2 regions of the Solibacillus sp. FSL H8-0523 genome follow, and region 2 is predicted to be linked to the other one. Evidence: riboswitches for the same ligand, from Rfam matches in the RefSeq annotation. Region 2 holds a riboswitch; the other holds the start of a gene.
The links. A riboswitch is a leader RNA that binds a small molecule or an ion and turns the genes downstream of it on or off. The one in region 2 is predicted to bind cobalamin.
Positions count from the first base shown of each region.

Region 1: linked by a shared signal. The riboswitch ahead of pyc (pyruvate carboxylase) and the one ahead of NSQ62_RS05320 (hypothetical protein) in region 2 are both predicted to bind cobalamin.

Region 1 covers NZ_CP150291.1:2,528,033-2,534,652, forward strand. Annotated here, with positions in the region: gene NSQ62_RS12600 (NAD(P)/FAD-dependent oxidoreductase) at 1-471, shown strand, start outside; gene NSQ62_RS12605 (carbon starvation protein A) at 545-2,341, opposite strand; cobalamin riboswitch at 2,672-2,852, shown strand; gene pyc (pyruvate carboxylase) at 3,032-6,466, shown strand.
Region 2 covers NZ_CP150291.1:1,136,394-1,148,363, reverse strand. Annotated here, with positions in the region: gene NSQ62_RS05375 (bifunctional UDP-sugar hydrolase/5'-nucleotidase) at 1-1,013, shown strand, start outside; gene NSQ62_RS05370 (hypothetical protein) at 1,107-1,637, shown strand; gene NSQ62_RS05365 (flotillin family protein) at 1,719-3,287, shown strand; gene NSQ62_RS05360 (branched-chain amino acid aminotransferase) at 3,382-4,452, opposite strand; gene NSQ62_RS05355 (hypothetical protein) at 4,550-5,218, opposite strand; gene NSQ62_RS05350 (ECF transporter S component) at 5,215-5,709, opposite strand; gene NSQ62_RS05345 (bifunctional adenosylcobinamide kinase/adenosylcobinamide-phosphate guanylyltransferase) at 5,696-6,124, opposite strand; gene NSQ62_RS05340 (histidine phosphatase family protein) at 6,076-6,672, opposite strand; gene cobS (adenosylcobinamide-GDP ribazoletransferase) at 6,645-7,427, opposite strand; gene NSQ62_RS05330 (bifunctional adenosylcobinamide kinase/adenosylcobinamide-phosphate guanylyltransferase) at 7,431-7,973, opposite strand; gene NSQ62_RS05325 (ABC transporter substrate-binding protein) at 8,042-8,998, opposite strand; gene NSQ62_RS05320 (hypothetical protein) at 8,988-9,542, opposite strand; cobalamin riboswitch at 9,690-9,871, opposite strand; gene NSQ62_RS05315 (Fur family transcriptional regulator) at 9,969-10,379, opposite strand; gene NSQ62_RS05310 (metal ABC transporter permease) at 10,379-11,242, opposite strand; gene NSQ62_RS05305 (metal ABC transporter ATP-binding protein) at 11,258-11,970, opposite strand, start outside.

The sequences.
Region 1 (6,620 bases), 1.4 Mb from region 2:
CACACTCCGATGGCAATCGATTGGGCCATCCAGTTAAAAAAGCGCGGTGTCGACGTGTTACTGATCGAATCCCAATCAATTCAGCTACAGCCCATTTTAATGGATGCGATACAGGCACTTCAAATTCCAATACGTTCCTTGCAGCACACTCAAATTGATTATCACTTAAGTACCTTTAGCATCAATGACGAACCGTTCTCGCATGTTTTCTGTCATATTGGCACGACAAAAGAGAGCTTCACGCTCCCTTGCCGCGTCGTACAAAAAGATAATAGTTACACGTCGTTAGCTGGCTATTTTATCGCTGGGGATGCCCGTTTTGAACAAGATAAGCTCAAGCTGATCCACGGTGCAACACACGATGCCATGCAGGCCAGTAACGCAGCTTATTTATATTTAAAACCGAATGACACGTACCAGCCAATAGTTTCAACACATCATCCGATTTTTAAAGATTGGAATAGACACTAGAAAAGTTACGGGTTCTCCGACCAAACTTTGAAAAGCGGCGTCCGGAAATTACTTTCCAGACACCGCTTTATCTTTATGCTTGTTGCACTTTATTCGTAAATCGTGGATGTGCCCATAATTCACGCCATTTCATGAATGATGCTATGACAATGATTAATCCTAGTGTTAACATAATTACCGATAACACACCGTTTAACACATTGTAGCCACCTGCCGCTGCATTCCAGTACACATTTTTAACCATCCAGTAACCTGCAACGTTTACCGTTACATAAAGATACACTAATGGAATAAAGCACGTTAACACGTAAATGCGCTTATCTGCAACTTTTAATACAAATGTTACGCCACATACTAAACCAATCGACGCCATTAACTGATTCGACACACCAAACAGTGCCCAAACCGACGCAATATCACCCGAATTCAGTAAGTACCCCCACATGACACAAGCGAGCGCACTTGCCCCGATTGTACCCGGTAACCAGTCTGTTTTCTTCAGTGGCTTATAAACATTTCCTAGGAAATCTTGAATTAAATAACGTGCTGTACGCGTTCCCGCATCAATTGCCGTTAAAATAAATACCGCTTCAAACATAATGACAAATTGATAGAAGTAGCTTGTTAAATGACTAAACCATTCCACTCCAGAGAAAATCGAAGCCATACCAACAGCAAGTGTTACCGCACCACCCGTACGCCCCTCTAAATCCATCCCGATTGCTTCTGAAAGTGCTGGTAAATCAACAACGGACATACCAAGCGTTGCAAATTTCTCAGGTGTTGAGTTAATAGCAAAATAGTCTCCCGGATGTAAAACTGTCGCTGCGATTAATGCCATAATAGCTACGACACACTCAACTAACATCGCGCCAAAACCAACGACGCGAATATCTTCCCAACGATCTAACATTTTCGGTGTTGTCCCTGAACCTACAAACGCATGGAACCCAGATATCGCACCACATGCAATGGTGATCGATACGAACGGCCACACGGGACCTGCAACGATTGGACCTCCACCACCTAAAAAGTCAGGAATAATAGCTGGGAATTGAATAACCGGATTAATTAGGAACACCCCGATAATTAACGCAATGAACACACCGATTTTCATAAAGCTTGATAAATAATCACGCGGCGCAAGTAAGAACCACACTGGTAAAGCAGCCGCAAAGAATGCATAAATTGGTAAAATAATAGATAATGTTTCTTTATCTAATGTAAGTAAATCTCCAAGCCACGTTCCTTGAATAGCTGGTCCGTAAAATACAGCCGCAACAAGGAGCGCGATTCCTAATATCGTAGAAAACTTTAAATTCCCCGTAAATTTGTTAATTAAGCCCATAAGCATCGCAATTGGAATCGTTGCTGCTACGGCAAATGTACCCCACGGATTATCTGCTAATGCACCTAAAATAACCATGGATAAACCGGCCATTGTAATGGTAATGATGAATAGCATCGCTAACCCTGTACAAAAACCTGCCACCGGTCCTAATTCTTCACGCATTACTTCAGAAAGTGATTTACCTCCCTTTGTCATCGAAGCAAATAATACAACCGCATCGTGTACTGCTCCCCCGATTACTGCACCAACTAGTAACCAAATATAACCTGGTAAGTAACCAAATTGTGCTGCTAAGATTGGACCAACAAGTGGACCAGCCGCTGCAATCGCCGCGAAGTGATGACCAAACGCTATCCATCTATTCGTTGGCACGAAATCCTTACCATCTTCATTTTCATGCGCTGGTGTTGGCATGTCTTCATTAATTTTTAATACCTTTTTTGTAAAGAAAATTCCATAAAAACGATAGGCAATCACTAAAATACAGATTGCTGCAATCACTAAAGTTATGGCGTTCATAATGCTTCCCCCAATATATGTATTTACTAAATGACCATTTTGAAAAATAAGATAATTCTAAATTTTTATGCATCAATTAGTTTTTCTCATCCTAGCATCTTTTTTGTTCTATAACAAATGTTTTTAGAATAGTAATCTGTTATACAAACAGATGCATTTATATAGAATAAACGCTATTTTTAAAAGAATATTCCAAATTAATTTTATACAATTATAGCGCTTTAATTGTTCTTAATATTCTAGAAAAACTCAAAATTTCGTCCATTTCACTTTGGATTAACCAATTTTTATTATTGCAATCTAATTTCATCTCTGTTAGCGTAGGAGGCACAAATCAATCATTGAATTGGTATAACTAACGCACTTAGTTATTTAAAAGGGAAGTCTGTGAAAGTCAGACACTGTCCCGCAACTGTAATTGGGAGTTTATTCGCACAAGCCACTGTCATGGGAAGGCGCGAATAAATGTTGATCATAAGTCAGGAGACCTGCCAAGTTCATTGCATCGATCAACCTACGTGGATCTAGGGAAGATGTTAATATTTGTCGCACAGATCACACTTCATTATGAATGTGTTTATTTAGCAACTAATATTAGCAGCTTACTCTTAAGTAAGTTGCTTTTTTGTTCGCACAGAATGATAACGCTTACACCCGTAGCACTCTAATTAAGAAAAGGTGAATTACTTCATGTTAAGCATTCAAAAAGTTTTAGTTGCCAACCGTGGCGAAATTGCAATTCGAGTATTTCGAGCACTAACAGAAATGAAAATCAAAACCGTAGCGATTTATTCCAATGAAGACAATGGATCCTACCACCGCTATAAAGCAGATGAAGCATATTTAGTTGGTGAAGGAAAAAAACCAATAGATGCATACTTAGATATTGAGGGCATTATCGATATTGCAAAAAAATGCGGAGCGGATGCGATTCATCCAGGATACGGATTTTTATCTGAAAATCTTCATTTCGCACAACGCTGTGAAGAAGAAGGTATTATCTTTATTGGGCCAACAACCGATCATTTATACATGTTTGGCGATAAAGTAAAAGCTCGTGAACAAGCGGTTTTAGCTGGAATTCCTGTTATTCCTGGAACAGATGGACCGATTGCTTCGCTTGAGGAAGCAATTGATTTTGCCAATACATACGGTTACCCAATCATGATTAAAGCGGCACTTGGTGGTGGCGGTCGTGGGATGCGTTTAGTTGAAACAGCGAGCCAACTTGGGGAAGGCTATACGCGCGCAAAATCAGAAGCAAAAGCAGCTTTTGGCTCTGATGAAGTGTATGTAGAAAAGGCAATCATAAAGCCAAAGCATATTGAAGTACAAATTATTGGGGATACTCATGGGAATATCGTTCACTTATATGAACGTGATTGTTCGATCCAGCGTCGCCATCAAAAGGTCGTTGAAATTGCACCGTCAATTTCCATTTCTAGTAAACTACGTCACAATATTTGTAATGCAGCTGTCAAGCTCATGCAAAACGTTAACTATGTAAACGCAGGTACCGTTGAATTTTTAGTAGCTGATGATGCATTTTATTTCATTGAAGTAAACCCTCGAATTCAAGTGGAGCATACGATTACGGAAATGATTACCGGTATTGATATTGTGCAAACACAAATTCATATCGCCGCTGGTAAAAGCCTAAAAGATGCGGAAGTTGGTGTACCCAGCCAACAAGATATCCCCCTTTTCGGCTATGCAATTCAATCTCGCGTCACAACGGAAGATCCACAAAATCAGTTTATGCCGGATACTGGAAAACTTCAGGTGTACCGTTCATCAGGTGGTTTCGGCGTTCGTTTAGATGCCGGAAATGGCTTCCAAGGTGCTGTTGTCACACCTTACTATGATTCATTACTTGTGAAAATCTCCACTTGGGGTACAACATTTAAGCAAGCCGCTGAAAAAATGGATCGTAACTTACGTGAGTTCCGCATTCGCGGAGTTAAAACAAATATTTCATTTTTAGAAAACGTCATGGTACACCCAAGCTTTTTAAAAGGTGATTTTAATACAAGCTTTATTGATACAACACCTGAACTACTTGATTTTAAATTACCAAAAAACCGTGCATCAAAACTGCTGGATTACATTGGTAATGTTACAGTCAACGGTTTCCCTGGTGTCGATACAAAAACAAAACCGATTTTAACGAAGCCTCGTATACCAGACATTTTCGTACCGACTGATTTACAAGGTACGAAGCAAATTCTTGATACACAAGGTGTCGATGGTTTAGTCAAATGGATTCAAGCACAAGACGATGTATTGTTAACAGATACAACAATGCGTGATGCGCATCAGTCGTTACTTGCGACGCGTATGCGAAGTACCGATATACTTGCGGTTGCAAAAGAAACAGCAGCTGGTATGCATTCACACTTCTCACTTGAAATGTGGGGTGGCGCAACATTTGACGTCGCTTACCGTTTTTTAAAAGAAGATCCTTGGACACGTTTAGAGCAGCTACGAAAAGAAATTCCAAATGTATTATTCCAAATGCTACTGCGCGGGGCTAATGCGGTTGGTTATAAAAACTATTCGGATAATGTCATTCGCGAGTTTATCGCACAGTCTGCCGAATCAGGTATTGATGTATTCCGCATTTTCGATTCATTAAACTGGATTCAGTCGATGGAAATTTCAATTGATGCCGTGCGTCAAGCGGGCAAAGTCGCCGAAGCAGCGATTTGCTATACGGGCGATATTTTAAATGATGGGCGGGCGAAATATTCTGCTCAATATTATAAGGATATGGCAAAACAACTTGAACAAGCCGGCGCACATATTTTAGCGATTAAAGATATGGCGGGTCTTTTAAAACCTGAAGCCGCCTACCGTTTAGTATCTGAATTAAAAGCAGTAACAGACCTACCGATTCATTTGCACTCACACGATACGAGTGGCAACGGTATTTACACCTATGCTCGTGCCATTGATGCAGGTGTTGATATTATCGACACGGCCCTTGGTTCAATGTCTGGCTTAACGTCACAACCATCTGCTAACTCATTAGTTTATGCATTGGATGGTGCAAAACGACAAGTACGTGCTGATATTGAGGCATTAGAAAAACTTTCTTATTACTATGAAGATGTACGCAAATATTACCGTGAATTCGAAAGTGGTATGGTGAGCCCGCATTCAGAGGTATATGTCCATGAAATGCCAGGCGGTCAATATAGTAACCTACAGCAGCAAGCTAAAAGTGTTGGCCTTGGCGATCGCTGGGAAGAAGTAAAGGTGATGTACGGTCGCGTCAATTTACTGTTTGGCGATATCGTGAAAGTAACCCCTTCTTCAAAAGTTGTTGGGGATATGGCACTATTTATGGTACAAAACAATTTAAATGAAGAAACCATATTAACACGCGGTCAAACTCTAGACTTCCCTAGTTCAGTAATTGAATTATTCCAAGGCTATTTAGGTCAGCCACATGGTGGATTCCCGAAGGAACTACAACGCGTCATCTTAAAAAATCGTGCGCCAATAACCGTACGACCTGGTGAATTATTACCAGAGGTCGATTTACAAGTCATTTTGCACATGCTTGAGGAAAAATATCCACAACGCACCTTTACGAAAAAGGATTGTATCGCCTATGCGCTGTATGACAAAGTATTTGAAGCATATGTTCAAACAAATGAACAATTCGGTGATATTACGGTGTTAGATACACCGACATTCATTTATGGACTAAAGCTTGGTGAAGAAATTGAGGTTGAAATTGAAAAAGGGAAAACGCTGATTATAAAACTCATTTCAATTGGCGAAGCCCAACATGATGGCACACGTATTTTGTACTTCGAGCTTAATGGTCAATCTCGTGAGTTAATCATTAAAGATTTCAGTTTAGATAGTAAGGAAGCAGCAATTTTAAAAGCAGATCCTACGAATACGAGCCAAATTGGTGCTACGATGCCTGGAACCGTATTAAAGGTAGTAATTAATAAAGGAAGTAAAGTAAAACGCGGTGACCATCTACTTATAACGGAAGCGATGAAAATGGAAACGACTGTTCAAGCTCCTAAAGATGGCATCATTAAAGAGATCTATGTACAAGCGGGCTCAGCCCTTTCCACTGGCGATTTATTAATCGAATTCGAATAGATGAAATTTACCCAAAGGACCACACACGATCTTGTGGTCCTTTCCCTCTTTTATAGATAAAATTTACAACTATTTAATACGAAACCTTCTTAAAATTCGAACATTTATTGACGAAATACTAATTATTGCTTATACTATAATTAGTTTTACTAAT
Region 2 (11,970 bases):
CCTTTAACGCAGCAAAGCGAACTGTTCACTACGTGCATACGCATGAGCAAGTAGATCTCGTCATTTTAAGCTATCACGGGGGCTTTGAATGTGATGTACATAATGGAAATACAATTGACCTGCATGAAGGGGAAAATGAAGGTTACCGGATGCTGCACGAAATTGAAGGAATTGATATTTTCATTACTGGTCACCAGCATTTAGAAATCGCCACGAAAATAAACGGTATTTCAATTGTACAACCTGGGGCAAATGCAAAATGCTTTGCACAAATTGACGTGACCATTGAAGACGGAAAAATTACACATGAACCATCGTTAGTATATGTAGATGAATCGCTTCCCCCATTAATCAATAAAGCATTTAACGATTGGAAAAATGAGTTGCTTGGTGAAAGTGCCTGTCAGTTAGCATATTATGATTTCTTCACACCGCGCACACAGACAACAAATTATGTACAGCTACTGCATGACATGCAACTGTCTTACACAAATGCACAACTGTCTGTCATTGAACTTCCTTACCATAGTGAAGGTGGTTTCGCAAAGCGCATTACAAGAAAAGATGTATTACATAACTTTCCCCGCCCAAACCGGCTCGTTGTTCTTGAAATGACAGGAGCAGAAATCCGCGCCGCACTTGAGCTGAGCGCGCGTGTATTTGCCATCAATGCACAGGGTGAAATCGATTTCAGCATGAATGTCTACTACCCGCAGCCACAACCGTATATTTACGATGTATGGGGCGGAATCGATTATGAAATTTGCTTACAAAACCCTAGCGGAAAGCGCGTTGTAACATGCCTTTATGGCGGAAAAGAAATTCAAGAAGATCAACTTTTTACCGTTGTGATCAACAGCTACCGTGCAACTGGAGCACACGGCTTTTCTATGTTCAACAAAGTCCCTCTCTGTGAAAGTCAGCGCTTTGTACCTGAATTAATGATGGCATACATCCAACAAAATAGCCCATTAACGACTAAAATGAAAAATCATTTTCTATTACGAAAGTGATTTTTCATTTTTAATTTATAAAATTCTGATTTTTCGAAACCTAATGCCCTCTTATTCCGTAGAAGTAGTACAAACAAATAAGGAGGTGTTGACATGTTTGGGTACTCATTAGAAGTCATCTACTTAACGATTTTAATCGTCATTGGCTGCTGTACCATTTTGTATTTATTCTTTGCAGACGTTGCAGACGCTTCTATAGACGGGATTCCCTTTTTAGACCCTGCTATCATTTTATCGTTCATTACGTTTACCGCTGCTAGTGGCTACATTTTCGAACACTTTTCATCCTATACAAGCTTAATTACTTTCGTTATTGCCATCATCATCGCGAGTATATTCACCGTATTACTTTACTTTTTCTTGCTCGTTCCATTACGTTCTGCGGAGGTTTCCTTAGCCTATACGGATGAATCACTTGAAAGCCAGGTTGCTCGTGTGATTGTGCCAATTCCAGTAGACGGCTTTGGTGAAATCGTCATTGAAGGCGTGAACGGCATTATATCCAAACGAGCAACTAGTTATCACAATATCGAAATTCCCTATGATGCCCAAGTATTAATCATTGAAGTTCGGGAAGGTACAGCCTTTGTTGCTGTCTATGAAAAAGAAGCGTTTTCTGAATAGGTTTCTGTATATGTACTATTAACGATTAGAATTGAAAGTGAAATTATTCTAATCAATAGATTATTAAGGGGGAAATTGATTATGAATGTTGTATTGGAAGATTTCGGTGTATTAATTGCAGTAGGAGTTGTGGTATTTTTTATTATTGCGCTAGTTGCGGTATACGTAACAAAATATAAAACAGTGGGCGCAGATGAAGCTCTTATTGTTACAGGTAGTTATTTGGGTAGCAAAAATGTACACACAGATGATTCGGGAAATAAAATTAAAATTATTCGTGGCGGTGGTACATTCGTATTCCCAGTATTCCAGCAAGCAAAACCTCTTAGTTTACTTTCAAGCAAATTAGAGGTAACGACACCAGAAGTTTATACGGAGCAAGGTGTAAAAGTTATGGCAAGTGCAACAGCAATTATTAAAATTGGTGGTTCGATTTCTGAAATTGCAACGGCTGCTGAACAATTTTTAGGAAAACAAAAAAGCGAGCGCGAAAGTGAAGCGCGTGAAGTATTAGAAGGTCACTTACGTTCAATCTTAGGTTCGATGACAGTAGAAGAAATTTATAAAAACCGTGATAAATTTTCACAAGAAGTCCAGCGTGTCGCGTCTCAAGACTTAGCAAAAATGGGCTTAGTTATTGTATCGTTTACAATTAAAGACGTACAAGATAATAATGGTTACTTAGATTCACTAGGTAAACCACGTATTGCTCAAGTAAAACGTGATGCAGATATTGCGACTGCCGAAGCAGATAAAGAAACACGTATTAAACGTGCAAAAGCCTCTCAAGAAGCACAAAAGGCAGAACTTGAACGTGCTACTGAAATTGCAGAAGCAGAAAAAGAAAACCAGTTAAAAGTAGCGGAATATCGCCGTGAGCAGGACATTGCAAAAGCACGAGCTGACCAAGCCTATGAATTAGAATCTGCACGTGCCAAACAAGAAGTAACTGAACAAGAAATGCAAGTAAAGATCATTGAACGTCAAAAGCAAATTGAGTTAGAAGAAAAAGAAATTTTACGTAGAGAAAAGCAATATGATTCAGAAGTTAAGAAAAAGGCAGATGCGGATCGTTATGCTATCGAACAACGTGCAAGCGCTGAAAAAATGAAGCAATTTGCTGAAGCTGATTCTGAGAAATATCGTGTTGAGACACAAGCACAAGCACAAGCAGAACGAATTCGTTTAGACGGTATTGCCAAAGCCGATGCAGAACGAGCACAAGGTACTGCGGAAGCGGAAATCATTCGCCTACGCGGTCTAGCCGAAGCCGAAGCGAAACAAAAAATTGCCGAAGCGTTCGAGCAATATGGTCAAGCCGCTATTTTAGATATGGTTGTGAAGATGATGCCAGAATACGCAAAACAAATCGCAAGCCCTCTCGCTAATATTGATAAAATTACAGTGGTTGATACAGGCGGCGGAGAAGGCGGAGGTGGTGCTAACAAAGTGACAGCTTACGCGACTAACCTAATGTCAACATTGCAAGAAACTCTGAAAGAAACATCTGGGCTTGATGTGAAAGAGCTGATTGAAAGTTATGCAGGCAAACATACGCTACGTCCAGAACTACAGCAAATTGTTACGGGTCTTGAGAAAAAGCAAACACCTTTAACGGTTGAAGTAGAAAAAGAAACAGTAAAGCAATAGTGGAATAGCACGAGCGGAAAATCCACAAATAGGGCCGTGTGAAAAGTTTTACGACTTTTCGCACGGCCCTTATCTTTATTCTTTAAAACTACTTTTAGATTTTCACAATCCAACCAAATGAATCTTCTAACTTTCCGTACTGGATACCTGTTAATGTATCGTAAAGCATTTGTGTTACTGCACCGATTTGACCATGGTTCACGGTAATAACATCATCTAACCATTTCAGCTCGCCTACTGGAGAAATAACCGCTGCTGTGCCTGTACCAAATACTTCTTCTAGTGTGCCAGCCTTCGCCGCTTCCAGTACTTCCTCAAATGCAATCGCACGTTCTTCCACTGGGATATTTTTTGATTTTAACACGTGAATCATAGAATCGCGTGTAATCCCTGGTAAAATACTGCCGTTTAATGCCGGTGTAATGACTTTACCTGCAATTTTAAAGAAGATGTTCATGCTGCCTACTTCTTCAACGTATTTATTTTCTTTCCCATCTAACCATAATGTTTGCGAGTATCCTTGCTGTGCAGCAATTTCAGCACCCTTTAAACTAGATGCATAGTTGCCGGCTGTTTTTGCTTCACCCGTACCACCAATTACGGCACGTACATAATGCTGCTCTACTAAAATTTTCACCGGGTTAATGCCCTCTTTATAGTAAGAGCCAACTGGTGACATAATGATCATAAATTTATAGTGTTTCGCTGGGTTTACCCCTAAGTATGGTTCTGTTGCGATAATGAATGGACGAATATATAGTGAAGTACCTGGTGCAGTCGGAACCCACTCACGGTCAACACGAAGTAATTCCTTTAAAGCATTTAATGCTAGCTCTTCATCGATTGCTGGAATACATAAGCGCTCGTTTGAAGCATTTAGACGCTTGAAGTTACGATCTGGGCGGAATAATTGTACGTCGCCGTCTTCTGTCATATATGCCTTTAAACCTTCAAATACTGCTTGTCCGTAGTGGAATACCATCGCAGCTGGGCTCAGTTCAATTGGTGCATACGCCGTAATCGTCGGATTAATCCAGCCTTGGCCTTCTACATAATCCATGACAAACATGTGGTCCGTAAATACATGACCAAAGCCTAGTTGATCGGCAGGTGTTTTTTGTTTTTTAGTTGTTGTTAATTCCGTTGTAAATTGGTACGTCGTCATTGTTCATGCTCCTTAACTGTAAATGAATTGATACAGTCTATCATACCACTTTATTTTTAGAAAATTTATAATTTTTTAATATTTAATGAAAATATTTTTAAATAGCGTGTATTTCATGAATTGGAACAGAAATATTCTGCTTAAACGTTTTGATTTGATGTGATTTCACAGCGACTAATACCGAGCACGATGGCCCTGCTGACGTATGTAAATTGATATCGCATGTATGGCCTTTCCCAACAAAGCGCTCGATTTCTTTGGCAATGCCCTTTGATCCAGTTGGCCAAATCGCTTCGATAATCCCTTCTGTTAATCCCTCGTACAGTTCATGCAGCTTCGCAATTTTTTCTGGATTGGCAATCACGTCTCCGCCAACAAGTGGTTCCCCCACAACAAAGTACGTACAGCCTTCTGTGCTACGCTGAAATTGCTTTTTGCCAATAATCGTTAACGAAACTGCTGATTGCAGCGCCTGAAAATTTGATTCACTTGAACCCATAAGTGGCGGCATCGTAAGCTTCATTTCATCAAATGCGCGCTTGAAGCCTTGCTCGTAGCTTGCCCAAACGGTATCACCTGAAAAATTGGCCATCAGTAGCTGCATTGGCACGGCTCCTGCACAAAGCTGTTCTAAAATTGCGGTGCGCGCTGTGAAATACGCGGTAATGTCATCCGGCACTTTCACCGCATCAAGCTCCTTACTTCCAATGCAGCCTGAATTATCAATCGTGATAATACAATTATTGATTTCAATTGCGTTTCTCATGCATTCACCCCAACACGATTCACAACGGTTTTTAATACCGGCATCACCACAGCTGCAATCACTAAGTTCACAATCGTTGCGACAACTAAGCCTAGTAATGAACTGAAATAAAACGCTGGTGATATTAAGAAATAAAACGGTAACGGCGATAAAACGCCATTGGCAACAACAACAAAAATCCATTTTAAGAGATTATAGCCCTTTTGATGCATCCAGGCAAAAATTGCAATAATAATAAACATTTCAATGGCAATTATTAAATGAAAGACCCCCAGTGGAAATCCAGATGTTAGGCCCGATGCAATATGCCCAATCGCCCCAGCTGCTCCTGCAAATACTGGTGGTAAAAAGACCGTGCTAATAAATGCCGGTGCTGAATCAAGTGCAGCTGTAGTAATCACACCAACTGGCACCTTCACAAAGCTCCCAATCACACAAATTGCAGCAACAAGCGCCGTTAAAATAAGTAAACGTAGTTTAGTTTTCTCCATTTGAATCTCCCTTTAAATGTTGTGGAATACCGTACCAAACACGTGTAACGGTTTTGGCATGTGCACAAAGTAATTGATATAGGCGACCACACGTATCACGCAGTTGCCGTGCATCTTTTTCAAGTGGTACGACCCCGCGACTCGTATCTGTGCAGATACAATAGACATTATTATATTTTTCGAGATGCTTAATTTGGCTGAATATTTCCTGCGCAATAATTTGCTCTGGTTCGTTTAAAAATGGTTCCAAAATTTTTTCAAACTGACTAATGATAATGCATTTACCAAGGGGTTGTAACTCGTTGCTTGGTAGCGCTCCGTCAAAATACAGAACATCAATTTTTTCGAATTTTAAGATTTCTCTTTCTACATAGGCTCGTTTTCCATTGTGAGCGCCTCCGAGTATGACGTGCATCGTGCACCTCCTCTAAAATCTGTGAGCGAATCCCACGTCAGTGTATAAATTGTTTGATGATTAGCTAGCAGTTGCTGAAATGATTTTTCCTCTAGCCCGTACTTTGCAAGTAATATCCGAATAACACCGCCATGGACTACAAACGTGTAAGATTGTTCGGCAGTGATAATTTGTCTGAATGCCGTTATTACACGGTCACAAAATGCAGTAAAACTTTCTCCGTTTGGTGGTGTTACTGTATACGGATTATCAATCCAAGCGCGGTACATCAGGTTATGCTGCAACTCCTCATACGTTTTCATTTCAAAATCCCCGAAATGTAACTCACGTAATTGCTCAGTCGCGATGAATTTCGCCTGGGGAAAATAACCGTTCGCTGTTTGCCTACAACGCACAAGGTCACTGCCATAAACTATGTCAGACTGTAAAAATGGTATCGCTTTTGCACAAGCTACGATTGGTTCATCTGTCCAGCCAATATATTTACGTTCACGATTGGCCTGCGTTTTTTCATGGCGGATTAAATGCACAGTAATACGACTAGCCATAACACAACCTCCAAACTTTCACCCAAAGCCCCAAGTAAATCGCCACTCATCCCTCCAAAATTGCGATATGACCAGTTACGGTACAGTACGACAGCGAAAAGCATAACTGCTACTAAAATAAAGAAACTATAAAGCCCTATGTACACCGCACCCACGCTTAATAATGCAAACATTACCACGCTCGTTACAATTAACTGTTTCGTCATCACTTGCCCTTTAAAATAGGCAGCTAATCCGGTTTGTTTTGACGTATTCATCGAAACAAAATACATAAGCATGCCGACACGCGCAACATACGGAACTGCGGCAATAAACACCAGCATCTCAAAACGTCCTTGCTCTAGTGCCTCATAAATAAAACCAAACTTTAGTAAGATTAGCACCACAACACCAAGCACACCAAACGCTCCTGTACGCGGGTCATCTAATACTTGCAGTCGCTTTTTCTTATCTCCGTACGAGAAAAAAGCATCGCATAGATCAATAAAACCATCTACATGTAAGCCACCTGTAAACACAATCATGCCCACAACAAGTAAGATGGCTACTAATACATACGACAGATCACTATAGCTCACAAGTAAATTCGCACAGCTACTTAAAATCGCACCAATGATTAAACCAACTAGTGGTAAACTCGCATACATCCAAGTAATTGAGCTTTTGTTCATGTCTAGTTGCTTTTTAATCGGCACGAATGAAAAAAACTGCCATGCTAATAAAAACCCTATTCCTGCATTTTTCAACTTGCTCACTCCTTACTTCCAGCGCTGTACAAGTTGAAACTGTACTTCATACGCTTCATCGCTCTGCTGTACGAGCCATTGATGCAACTCACCTAATAGTCTACGATACATATTCACTTCCTCGTAGTTTGAAGGCAGCTCATCTAGTACTTCATTGGATACAACTATAATTGTAGCACCTTGCGCTTGCCAAGCTAGTAGTTGCTTTTGTAAGGATTCAATGCAGTTATGGATTGTTTCGCTACGCGCACTGTCCCTTTCACTCCTATAAAGGACATTCGAAAGCCAAGTTGTCACACATTCAAAAAGAACAACATCCTTTGTAGATAAATGCTTCAGTTGCTTAGGGACTTCTACTTGCATTTCGGTCGTTGTCCAGTTCATTTCTTGTTCTTTTCTGTCTAGCTGATGACGCAAAATCCGTTTTTTCATTTCCTCATCAAATGCCATGCCCGTTGCAACATAATAACAGTTTTTTTCTGCCCCGATTTTTGCTGCCAGTTGCTCAGCAAACGCACTCTTACCACTACGTACACCGCCTGTAATAAAAATCAAATTAATTCCACCTTTTTAAATGGATAAAAGAACACACCCAAATTCGGGCATGCTCCTTTATTGTAACCTTATTTAAATAAATTTGGGTAGACCGCTTCGGCCATAATTTCAACGGCTTCGCCAATACGTGGCCCTGGGCGAGACATGACTTCCCCGTCTACGAGTACCACTGATTTGTCAGAAACCGCTTGAATTTGATCCCAACCCGCACGCCCTAAAATTTCATCAACTGCATTTTCCATATACGTTGCAGGAGTAATGATGACTTCTGGATTACGGGTAATCACATCTTCTTCTGTTACACTTAACCAGCTGTCTTGATCAGCAAAAAGATTTTCAACACCGGCAGCATTCATAATTTCTTGTTGAAATGTATTGTTACCTGTTGTCCAAATATCTGGAGCAGGAGATACTTCATAATACACTTTTTTCTTTGTACCTACTGTATCCGTTTTTTCTTGTACCGCTGTGATTTGTGCTTGAATACCAGCTACAATCTCTTCACCCTTTGCTTCCACACCCATCACTTCAGAAAGCTGAATAATGTCTGTATACACATCATCAAATGATGTCGCTGAAGCGATAACAAACACTTTTAAGCCTGCATCCTCTAGCTGTGTGATTTGCTCTTCATTACCACTTGTATACGCAACCACCACATCTGGGTTTAACTCTAGGATGCGTTCTGCGTTAATGGCCATTGACGTTGAAACACGTTCGATTTTTTGTGCTGCTTCAGGATATACATCAAAGTCTGTGGCACCCACAATTTGCTCACCAACACCTAGCTCGAATAAAATTTCTGTATTACTTGGCTGTAACGAGATGATTGTTTCTGGTACTTCGTTGAATGTTACTTCAATACCGCGATCATCTATTACTGTATAAGGACCAGCAGCCTTTGCTTGTTCTACCGTTTCTTGTTCTTTTGCTGTGTCATTCAATGCTTTTTCTTCGTCTGCTCCGCATGCTGCTAGCAAAAGTGCCGCAGCAACTGGGGCAACCCATTTCATTTTAGTTTTCATTGTTTGACTCCTTTTTCTTTTTCATTGGATAGGATTTTGAGATAAAAACAAGTTCTTCACAAGCGTGTAGCTTGTTCATGTACACCGCCATGACAAATAAGACGTTCGCAAGTAAGCCTAAAAAATCAAATAAAATTTCAGGAACTTCTTTTTCTTCACTCACTTTATGTAAGGCGCGGTACGATTTTTTTGCCTCACTACGGCAAATATGAAGGCGTGCGGCACTTTCTACACCTTGTGGTAATAAAAACTGCTGAATGGTCTCTTTTACTTCACTTACATAAAAATCATAGCGTTTACTTAGCCAAGCGACGTCCTCTGCTATAATCGCTAGTTTTCCTCGTACAGAGCCGTTCGCATGATAGGCAAGCGGTTGAATAACCCGTAAGTCCTCTAATACAAGTTGCCCGTGTACATCGTCTACTAATGTTGGTATCACTGCGCCAATGCGTGTAGTTAAGGAATCGGTACGAATTTCATAATCCACGCAGTTCGATTTTTCACGCATAAATGGATAGCATGAATAACGAATGTCCTTTTTCATGTGTTAACCCTCACTTCAAGTTTGTTGCTCTTTGGAGTCTTGGACAGCAAAAAAACCATCCAAGAAAATGGATGGCTTCAAAAATCAAAATAAAAAAAGTTCATTTGATAACTGGTTGCCGTACATTCTCTTTAATTCCGAAGAGGTGTGTTACGATCAGAAAAAGATTGGTCTCCTGGCTTCGCGCTTCCCTTTACTCACAAGCACCTTCCCGCTTTTGGCAGTGGCATTTTGCTTATTTTCATCTACGCTTACAGTTACGGATATAGCTTCGGATTTACACCGAATTCCCATTTATGCTACAAAGCATCTCTTTCCTGCAAAACTATTCAATTTGTAAAACTAACTTTATCATAGTTGCAAAATTATGCAAATAATTTTTAGATTCGCATAAATTACTCGTTTAAATTCATGAAATATATGTCTTTATAAGCAATTCGGGCATTTACCGTAAATTTCAAATTTATGTCCTTCAACGGCATAGCCTGGCAATTTTTCACCGAGCATTTCCATCGGACACAATGATAATTCTTTTACATTGCCACAGTCACGACAAATGAAATGATGGTGGTGGTGATCCGATTCGCAGTGCATACGGAAATTACGTTCTCCGTTTAGCTCTGTTTCTTCTAAAATATCAAGTTCAACAAATGTCGCTAAGTTACGGTAAATCGTATCGAAGCTCATCCCTGGGAAGTCTTTTTTTAGCACTTGCAATAAATCACGGGCTGTTAAATATTTTTCTGTAGCCGCAAACATCCCTAAAATCAACTCTCGTTTATCTGTTTTTTTATAGCCATTGTCTTTTAATATTTCCCACGCGCGTGTTGTATTCACTATGCTTCTTCCCCTTCCGTTCTAGTTGAAAATTTTAAAATCATTTTTTTAATAAGAATGACGACTAATAAAATAACAATCGATGTCACAACAATTGTTCCACCTGGTGCTAAGTTTAAGTAAAATGCACTCACTAAACCAATTAACACAGCAAGTTCTCCGAATACAATCGCTAAAATAATCGCTTGTTTAAAGCCGCGCGCTAAACGCATGGCAGCTGCTACCGGTAACGTCATTAAGCTCGATACTAATAAAATTCCGACAATGCGCATGCTTGCCGCGATTACGAGTGCCACAACGACCATGAATAATAAATGAATCCATTTAGCCGGTAAGCCACTTGCTTTCGCATACTCTTCATCAAATGACAACACGAATAACTCTTTGAAAAATAATACTAAGAAAATAATAACGACTACCGCAATCGCGATCACAACAAGTAAATCTTGTCTAGAAACCGCGGAAACCGAGCCAAATAAATAGCTCATTAAATCCGTATTAAAGCCACTTGCTAACGAAATTAAAATTGCACTAATCCCGATACCACCCGACATAATAATTGGAATCGCAAGTTCTTCATAGTGCTTATACAGACGACGTAAACGCTCAATTAAAATCGAGCCACTAACAGATGCCACAATCCCTAAATAGATCGGATTTAGTAGTGCGAGTGCTGCAAAGGACTGACTTAAATAAAGACTTCCGGCAATCCCGGCAAGTGTTACGTGTGACAGCGCATCTGCAATCAGTGATAAACGACGTACAACAATAAATACGCCTAAAAGTGGTGCAATTACACCAATAATTAACCCTGAGAAAAAGGCATTTTGTAAAAATTCATAGTTTAATATTGCTTCAATCATAGTGGCCTGCTCCTCTTAATGAATCTTTCGAACAGAGTAGCCATTCCAGCTTGCGATCTGTTCATCCGTAATCGCATCAAAATCATTTTTATAGCCGTGGAAATGAATCGTTTGATTTAAGCATGCTACATGGCTCACACGGTCTGATACCGTATCCACATCATGTGTTACTAAAATCATCGTCATCTTATGATGCTTATTTAAGTGCCCTAGCATATCATAAAATGCCTGCACGTTTTCACGGTCAATCCCTACAGTTGGTTCATCCAAAATCAGTAGCTTTGGATCTGACACGAGCGCACGCGCGATAAACACACGTTGCTGTTGTCCACCTGACAGCTGTCCGATGTTGCGCTTCATAAACTTTTCCATGCCAACATCTTTTAGTGCGGCCTTTACTAAAAAGTCCGCATCTTTAGGATAGCGTTTAAAGAGTCCTACTTTTTGTGATAAGCCACTTTTTACAACTTCCTCTACCGTTGCTGGGAATCCTGAGTTAAAGGCGTTTGACTTTTGTGAGACGTAGCCAATCCATTCACGATTCTTAAAGTCTTTTGCTGATTCTCCAAATAACTGTATTTCTCCAGACATTGGCTTTAATAGCCCTAAAATCAATTTTAAAAGCGTCGATTTGCCCGAGCCATTTTGACCGATTAACGCCAAAAAGTCGCCCTCATCCACGCGTAAAGAAATGTGTTTTAACACTTGTGTGTATTCATATTGAAAGG